DNA from 2 places in the Arthrobacter sp. BI5 genome. Region 2 is predicted to be linked to the other one. Evidence: riboswitches for the same ligand, from Rfam matches in the RefSeq annotation. Region 2 holds a riboswitch; the other holds the start of a gene.

Region 1 (4,404 bases), 200 kb from region 2:
CGGTTCCGGCTCCGGGAGCGGGTCCGCGGAGCTGCGGACAGATTATCCGGAGTAATTCAAAATAGGCTAGGCTGTGCGGTGACGTACGGCGGATCTCGCCGGGGCGCATCCTGCACGCTGTACGGTGGGAATGACGCAAGGACGGCGCTCGAGGAGCTGAGCTGAATGACGGATCTGATCGATACCACCGAGATGTATCTTCGGACCATCCTGGAACTTGAAGAAGAGAACATCGTCGCCCTCCGCGCCCGCATCGCCGAACGGCTCCGCCATTCCGGCCCCACCGTTTCCCAGACCGTCGGACGGATGGAACGGGACGGACTCGTGGTTGTTTCCGGGGACCGGCACCTCGAACTGACCGACACGGGCCGGAAACGTGCCATCGAGGTCATGCGCAAGCACCGCCTGGCCGAGCGGCTGCTCGCCGACGTGATCGGACTCGACTGGGCGTACGTCCACGAGGAAGCGTGCCGGTGGGAGCACGTGATGAGCGAACGGGTCGAACGCCGCATCTTCGAAATGCTGGACCATCCGACTGTGTCTCCCTACGGGAACCCGATCCCCGGCCTCGCCGAACTCGGCGGGCTCCCGATGGCGGAACGCGGCGGGGTGGTCAACCTGCTCGAGGCGATGGCCGGCTACGGCGCGGATTCCAGGATCACCGTGAACCGGCTCGCCGAGCCGATCCAGGTGGAGCCGGAGCTGCTGGTCCAGTTGGACGAGGGCGGAATCCGTCCCGGAGCCAGGGTGTCCCTGGAGCGTGTGGGGGAGTACATCTCGGTGCGGGTGCCGGACATTGAAGGTGCGCTCGAACTGCCGCCCGAGGTCGCCGCCCACGTCTTCGTTACGCTCGGGTAACTCCGGTCACCGCTGCGTCCGCGGAGCCGCCGCGAAGTTATGCACATGCGAGATAACGGAATTATTACTGCTTGCCTTAATCCCCTATAGTTGATGACTAGCACCGATACTAAAGCGTTATCTGATCCGAAGCCGAGCTCTGCCAGCGGATCAGCACAGCGAGTCACCTTCTGGCAGAGGCGGGGGAACCACAACCGGCTGCTGATTCAGCAGCCTTGGGGTGAAGTCCGCTAGCGGCAAGCAAACACTATGAGGGATCCGCTGAGGGTGCCCTTGTGTCTGGATGCTTGCACCGGCGGACCGGGTCTTTGATCTCTCTGACCCGAATCCGACAGCTAACTTCGCAGGCTATCCAGAGAGGAACCCTTCTTGACCACCCAGACCGTCAGGGGCCGCCGTCGTGCGACCGGTCCCGCTCCGGAGCCGCGCCCGGCCGCCGTCGTTCTCACCGAGCGCCCGCGCGATGCGCACCGCGACGAGCGCCGCGGGCGGCGCAGCGCGTTCCGCCAGGTAACCGACTTCGCCGCCGTCAGCGGTGTGGGTCAGAAGGCCGGCATCGCCCTCGCGGCCACCGGGCTGGTCCTCACCGTCGCCGTTCCGGCCACCGGCCCCGTGATGGCCACCGAGGCCGCCAGGACCGGCTCGGTTTCCGCCGCGGCGCAGCCCGAGGTCAAGGCAGCGGCCGCCGAAATCAACTTCAACCGCACGGCGGTCACCACCAAGGGCGACCCGGACAGCAAGCTCAAGCAGCTGCTGAGCGCCCAGTCCGTCGGCACCATCACCCGGGCGGCGTCGGCCGGCAGCCTCGGCGCCCCGCTGGACGCCATGGTCACCGCGTCGCCGTTCGGCTACCGGGTCAGCCCCATCACGGGCGCCGTGGGCGAATTCCACCGCGGGCAGGACTATGCCGCGCAGTGCGGCACCGCCGTTCACGCCGCCGCGAGCGGCACCGTGACTTTTTCCGGCTGGCACCCCTACGGGGGCGGCAACCGGGTCGTGATCGACCATGGCAACGGCCTGGAGACCACGTACAACCACTTGTCGTCCTCCAACGTCCACGTGGGCCAGCAGGTCTCGCGCGGCGATGTGGTGGCGATGAGCGGAACCACCGGCGCCTCCACCGGCTGCCACCTCCACTTCGAGGTGATGGTCAACGGGGAAGTCGTTGATCCGCTGGGCTGGCTCTAAGCCGACCCGAGGGACGACTCGCATTTCTGTGACACGCCGTGATCTGAATGTGACATTGAGTCCCAACTGTTGTACCGTATGAAGCACGCCAACTTCTCCGAAGTTGGCGCTCTTGAGTGGATTGCCTAACTCTGCCACCGCTCAAGGTCCGTTCGCATGACATCGTCTGGCAGGGGCGGGGGAACCAATTTTGGTCTTCGCAAGAAGACCTTGGGGTTAAGTCGCAAAGCTTCCCAGGAAGCGGCGCGGCCGGGTGACTCCCATCCGAATCCGACAGCTCACCTCGTAGGCATTGGGAGAGGCTACTTTCGTGTCTTCACGCCACAATGCTGCGCGTTTTCGCGCTGGCGAGGCTCAGTTGAGCCCGCTAAATTCCACGCTCTGCGCTGCCCTTGCCGGCGCCCGGGCTGGATCACGCAACGCAGTTCCCGCTTTTGGCGCGTCTTCGCAGTACACCCTTCGCTAAGAAACCCGTTTCGGGGCGATCCGGCGTACCCCCAAGATGCCGGAGCGTCCTCAGTCCCGCCTGCATGCAGCGCGGACACTTAGGATCACGAAAGAGAGAACTAAATGACTACTCGTGCAAACATTGCACGCCACCGCGCGGAGGTCACCAAGACCAACTCGCTGGCTGTCATTGCTAAGGCCGTCGGCGACAACGCCGGTGGTATGGGTCGCCAGGCCGCGGTTATCGCTGCAGCCTCCGGCCTGGTTCTGACCAGCGGTATCGCAGCCAACGCTGCCGAGACCAACGTTCAGCGCGAATCGACGTCCGCTTCCGCCATGGAAGTACAGTCCAACGCTCCGGCCACGATTTCCGCGGCCTCCACCATCGCGATCTCCTACGAGAAGCCCGCGGTCAAGACCGCGCCGGGCCCCGTCGTCGAGGCTCCCAAGCCCGTCGTACAGGTCCAGGAAGCCAGCACCGACGCAACCGCGCCGGCAGCGGGCTCCACCGCCACCACCGGCACCGCGACCACCGCCTCCGCGGCCACCAAGGCTCCGGCCGCCGTCAGCGGCATGGGCGCTTCGATCGCCGCCGCTGCGTACGCCCAGATCGGCGTCTCGCAGGACTGCACCATGCTGGCTACCAACGCGCTGGCCGCCGTCGGCGTCAACTACCATGGCTGGCCGGCAGGTTACCTGTCCCTGGGCCGCACCGTGAGTGCTGCCGAGGCACAGCCGGGCGACCTCGCCTACTACCAGAACGGTGGCATGGGCATGGCCCACATCGCCGTTTACGTCGGCAACGGCATGGCCGTCCACGGCGGCTGGAACGGTGGAACCACCGCGCTGTACAGCGTCAACGTCGGCTCCGGCCCGGTCTTCATCCGCGTCGGCGGCTAGGACCCAGCCCCGGGCGTCAGCCCGAAGCGTCGTGACAGGACCCCTGCCCCTGCGGCAGGGGTCCTTTCCGTTAAGCCGCAGGCCGCCGCGTTGCGGCGCGGGGAGACGCGGCACAGAAAAATTCGGCAATCCGGGCCTTGGGTGTTTACTCTTGTGGTGTCGATCCATAGCCCGACCATGCACAGGGCAGCCGGCCCTAGTGCCCCTGGCGGGTGCGGCCGTGAAGAGGTATGCGGATGCGCACTCTCGTTCTGAATGCTGGATATGAACCGCTGGCGGTAGTCACCTTCCGTCGGGCGCTGGTCCTTGTATTGACCGGAAAGGCCAGCGTGGTGGCCGAAGGGGACGACCCGGTGGTGGGCCCGCAGGACATCCTCGGCCGCCCGTCGGTGATCCTGCTGAACCGCTACATCCGGCCGCGCTACAACACCCTGACGGCTGTCAGCCGCAGGGGAGTGCTCCGCCGCGACAGCCACCGCTGCGCCTACTGCGGCAAGGCTGCCCACACCATTGACCATGTACAGCCCAAATCGCGCGGCGGCGCGGACTCGTGGGAGAACCTTGTGGCCGCGTGCCTGCGCTGCAACAACGCCAAGGGAGACCACACCCCGGCGGAGATGGGCTGGAAGCTCGGTTTCGTTCCCGGGCCGCCCAAGGGCACCATCTGGCAGATCAAGGAACTGGAGAAGCCGACCCCGGCCTGGGACCCGTTCCTGCTCCCCGAAAAGGCGCACTGAGCCCCTGCCCTGACGGCGACGGCCGCCGCGGCCCGATGCGGCTAGGCTGGTCTGGTGGAATTCGACGCCGTTATCCTCGCCGGGGGCCGGTCCTCCCGCCTCGGTGGCGTGCCCAAGGCCGGGCTGATGGTCGACGGCGCCACCCTGCTTGGGTGGGCGTTGCGGGCTGCCCGGGACGCCCGCCGGATCGTCGTCGTCGGCCCCGTTGCCGGTGACCTTCCGCCGGGCGTACTTGGCTGCCGCGAGGACCCGCCGTTTTCCGGGCCCGCCGCAG
Region 2 (4,404 bases):
TGGCCTGCTGGCCGGCGGCGCCCTGGCGCTGACGCCGGTGGCCGCCCTGATGTTCCGGTTCAACAACCCGGACGCCCTGCTCACCCTGTGCCTGGTGCTGGCCGCCTACCTCACCACCCGGGCCATCGAGAAGGCTGGCTGGAAGTGGCTGGCCGCCGCCGGCGCCGTGATCGGCCTGGCCTTCCTGGCCAAGATGCTGCAGGGTTTCCTGATTGTGCCCGGACTGACCCTGGCCTACCTGTGGGCGGCGCCCGCCACCCTGGGCCGGCGGCTCCTGCACCTGCTCGCCGCCGCGGCGGGGATCGCCGTCGTGGCCGGAAGCTACCTTGCACTGTTCCAGCTGACGCCCGCCTCCACCCGGCCCTATATGGCGGGATCGGAGACCAACAGTTTCCTGGAACTCACGTTCGGCTATAACGGGCTGGGCCGGATCACCGGATCCGGCGGCGGGATGCCCGGCGGCGGCTTGGGTGGTAACGCCGGCGGGCCGGGCGGCAGCGGCAACGTGGGCTTCGGCGGCGCGGCCGGGATCACCCGGATGTTCGGCGCCAGCTTCGGCGGCGAGGTGTCCTGGCTGCTGCCCGCGGCCCTGATCCTGCTGGCCGCCGGGTTGTGGTTCACCCGCCGCCAGGCCCGGACCTCGGCCACCCGCGCGGCGCTGTTGCTCTGGGGCGGCTGGCTGCTGGTCACTGCCGGCATCTTCAGCTTCATGAGCGGCACCGTGCACCCGTACTATGCCGTGGCGCTGGCACCGGCCATCGCGGCGTTGGTTGGCATCGGTTCCGTGGAACTGTGGCGGGGCCGTTCCTACTGGCCGGCGCGGATGGTGCTGGCCGTGACGGTGCTGGCCACCTCGGCGTGGTCCGCCGTGCTCCTTGGCCGCGACCCCGCCTGGCTGCCAGGGCTCCGGGTGATCGCCGTGGTCCTGGGCGTCCTGGCCGCCGCGGCGCTGCTGCTCCGGGTGGACAGCCTGGCGGCGCTCCCGGCCCGGTTCCGCAAGGCTGCCACGGCCGGCGTCGTGGTCCTCTCACTGCTGGCGGGCGGCCTGGGCACCACGGCCTGGACGCTGGCGACGGCGGCCCAGCCGCACTCCGGGTCGATCCCGACGTCGGGGCCCACCGCCTCCGCGATGGGCGGCGGCTTCGGGGCGGCCGGCAGGCCGGAGGGCGACGGCGGAAGCGCCGGCACCAGCGGTGCGGGCGCCGACGCCCCCGGCGGACCCGGCGGGGAAACGTCTTCGGCGGAGCTGACCGCCCTGCTGAAGTCCTCCGGCGCCAAGTGGTCCGCGATTGTCTCCGGCGCCACCCAGGCCGCCAGCCTGGAACTCGCCACCGGCACCAGCGTGATCGCGCTGGGCGGCTGGAACGGCGGTGACCCCTACCCCACGCTCGCGCAGTTCCAGGCGATGGTGGGCCGCGGCGAAATCGGCTACTTCATCTCCGGCGGTATGGGCGGAATGGGCGGGGGCCGCGGCGGCAACTCCGAGGTCGCCAACTGGGTCGCGGCCAACTATCAGGCGCAGACCGTCGGCAACACCACCGTCTACAAGCTGGGGGCCTAGCCGCCGTGAAGGACACCCTGAACCTCCGCACCGGACCGACGCCGCACCGTCCCCGCTCGCGGACTAGGCAGGCCGCTGGGCGGCGCACGCGTTAGCCCCGCCGTTTCGACGGTTCCCCGCGCACCCGATGCTTCCCATCAGCTGGTGGGCAGGGAACCGTCGAAACGGGCCTGCCCGCCGCGGACCTGAAAGCAAGACGCCACTCCGCGGCAGCCATGTGCCGTTACCTAAATGTGACATCTGAGTGGAAGTCCGGTACCGTTTTAGGGTGCGGTCATCGATCTAGCCGCATATCCGGGCTGACGCCAAACTCTGCCGCTTCCCGGATTCCCATGGACCAGGCAGAGACGGGGAACCCAGAGTTCCCGGGCATTCTGCATCCATGCACCCTTGGGGTTAAGCCGCCACGTCGAGATTCCGTGCGGCCGGATTTCGCATCCGAACCCGACAGCTAACTCCGTAGGCGTTGAGAGGCGAACATGACTGAATTCAAGGTACCCGCACGCCCAGAAGGCGCTAAACGCACGTCCGACGCCGAGAGCGCGCGCCACCGCGCCGAGCCGGCGAAGCGCGTTTCGGCCCTGTCCCGCGCCGGGCTCAGGACCAACGGCAAACGCGCCGCCGTCGTAGTGTCCGCTTTTGCGGTCCTGCTGGGGGCAGGCGCGGCGGGCCAGGCGTCCGGCACGGCCGCGCACACCGCCGACGCGGCCAAGGACACGGCAGCGTCCCTGCAGACCCTGGACTTTGAACGCGTCGGCAGTAACGCTCCTGCATCCCCCGCCGCCGCGAACGTGGAGGCCCAGGCGGCCAAGGTCGCGCCCGCCAAGGCGAAAGCCCCGGCCAAACCAGCTGCCAAGGCCCCGGCAGCGAAGGCCAAGCCCGTAAAAGCCCCGGCGCCCGCTCCGGCGAAGCCGGTGGCCGTCGACGATCCCGCCGGCGCGCAGGCCTATGCCGCCGCCCAGCTGCCCGCGCACGGCTGGGCAGCGAGCGAGATGCAGTGCCTGCTGAAGCTGTGGACCAAGGAATCCGACTGGAAGACCACGGCCACGAACCCCAGCAGCGGCGCCTACGGCGTGGTGCAGTCCCTGCCGGCCGAGAAGATGGCCAGCGCCGGCGCAGATTACCGGACCAACTACCGGACCCAGATCAACTGGGGCCTGCAGTACGTGCAGGACCGCTACGGTTCGCCGTGCGGCGCCCTGAACTTCCACTACGCGAACAACTGGTACTAAGCCACACGCACCGCGGGCCTTGCGCCCGGCTGGAGGAGGCCCCGGATCCACAGGATCCGGGGCCTCACGTGCGCCTGCCGCCGCGCGGCCCGCGGAATACGGGGCCAGTGGACGGCTAGCCGCCTGAACGGCTGGGGATGTATTGCACCGCCCATTTGTTGCCATCCGGATCGGCGAAGTAGACGAAATGCCCCCAGTCCTGAACGTCGATGTCGCTGACGTCGACACCGTTGTCCTTGAGCTGCCGGTGCGCCGCCTGGATGTCGTTGACCACCAATTGCAGGCTGGGGGCGGTGCCGGGCGGGGCATCGTTGAGGCCCTCGCCGATCGCGATAGAGCAACCGGAACCCGGCGGCGTCAGCTGGACGAAGCGGATGTTCTCCGCGGGGCGTTCGTCGTAGTCGGCGTTGAAACCGACCTTGTTCACATAGAAGTCCTTGGCCCGGTCCACATCCGAGACGGGGACAAACACCAGTTCAAGTTTCCAGTCCATGGGCACAGGCTAGTCCCGGACGCGTGCCGCCGGAACCCTTGACCGCAGGACCTGTTAACCGCACCTCGAGGGGCGGCACTGAACCCCGGTTGCTAGACCGCGATGCCGTACAGGCGGTCTCCGGCGTCGCCCAGGCCGGGCACAATGTAGGACTTCTCGTTCAGCTTTTCGTCGATGGAGGCCAGGACAATGGTCACGTTGGCGTCCGAGAGCTCTTCTTCCAGCTTGGCCAGGCCCTCCGGGGCGGCCAGCAGGCAGATGCAGGTGACGTCCGAGGCGCCGCGCTTGAAGAGGAACTTGATCGCCTCGCGGAGCGTGCCGCCGGTGGCCAGCATGGGGTCCAGGACGAAGATCTGGCGGTCCGTCAGGTCCTCGGGCAGGCGCTCGGCGTAGGTGATGATGTCCAGCGTCTCTTCGTCGCGGGCCATGCCCAGGAAGCCCACCTCGGCGGTGGGGACCAGCTTGGTCATGCCTTCCAGCATGCCGAGCCCGGCGCGCAGGATCGGGACCACCAGCGGGGTGGGCTTGGTGAACGCGGTGCCGATGGTGGTGCTGACCGGCGTCTCGATGGTCACCGGTTCGGTGCGGACGTCCCGCGTAGCCTCATAGGCGAGGAGCGTGACGAGCTCCTCGGTCAGCTGGCGGAAGACCGGGGACGGGGTGTTCTTGTCCCGCAGAACGGTGAGCTTATGGGCGACCAGCGGGTGGTCCACAACGAGAGTGCGCATGGGTCAAAACTATCACCCGGACGCTGAGGACCGTCCCCCGGAGCCGGGGGTATCGGCGTCGGCGGCGGCACCAGCGGCGGCGTCGTCCGGGGCGGGGTCGCGCAGGTGCGCCTCGTTGTCGAACGTCGGCGCGGGGCCGGTGTGCTCCCGGTGCCGCAGCACATGGAACAGCCGGTGGGCCAGGATCACGATCCCCACCCAGCCCAGTCCCAGCGCCCAGCCGAAGATCACATCGGTCATCCAGTGGTGGCCCAGAAAGACGCGGCTCATGCCCATCAGGAAGATGAACACCGCGCCGGCCGTGATGAAAGCCACGCGGGCCACGGTTCGCTGCACCTGCAGGCAGGCAAGGTAGACCACCAGCCCGATCACCACCGTGGTGTTCAGCGT

Evidence for each region. Region 2 has a riboswitch for cyclic di-AMP ahead of AC1MED_RS03285 (aggregation-promoting factor C-terminal-like domain-containing protein). Riboswitches for the same ligand answer to the same signal wherever they lie in the genome.
Region 1: it holds a riboswitch for cyclic di-AMP, as region 2 does, so the genes downstream of both, AC1MED_RS04175 (NlpC/P60 family protein) here and AC1MED_RS03285 (aggregation-promoting factor C-terminal-like domain-containing protein) in region 2, are expected to answer to the same signal.

What each region holds. Positions count from the first base shown of each region.
Region 1 covers NZ_CM155264.1:878,889-883,292, forward strand. The annotation lists gene AC1MED_RS04165 (iron-dependent transcriptional repressor DtxR) at 166-858, shown strand; cyclic di-AMP (ydaO/yuaA leader) riboswitch at 1,010-1,223, shown strand; gene AC1MED_RS04170 (M23 family metallopeptidase) at 1,228-2,046, shown strand; cyclic di-AMP (ydaO/yuaA leader) riboswitch at 2,194-2,352, shown strand; gene AC1MED_RS04175 (NlpC/P60 family protein) at 2,617-3,393, shown strand; gene AC1MED_RS04180 (HNH endonuclease) at 3,630-4,130, shown strand; gene mobA (molybdenum cofactor guanylyltransferase) at 4,185-4,404, shown strand, end outside.
Region 2 covers NZ_CM155264.1:682,639-687,042, reverse strand. The annotation lists gene AC1MED_RS03290 (glycosyltransferase family 39 protein) at 1-1,561, shown strand, start outside; cyclic di-AMP (ydaO/yuaA leader) riboswitch at 1,860-2,042, shown strand; gene AC1MED_RS03285 (aggregation-promoting factor C-terminal-like domain-containing protein) at 2,041-2,793, shown strand; gene AC1MED_RS03280 (glyoxalase superfamily protein) at 2,909-3,286, opposite strand; gene upp (uracil phosphoribosyltransferase) at 3,379-4,014, opposite strand; gene AC1MED_RS03270 (phosphatase PAP2 family protein) at 4,027-4,404, opposite strand, start outside.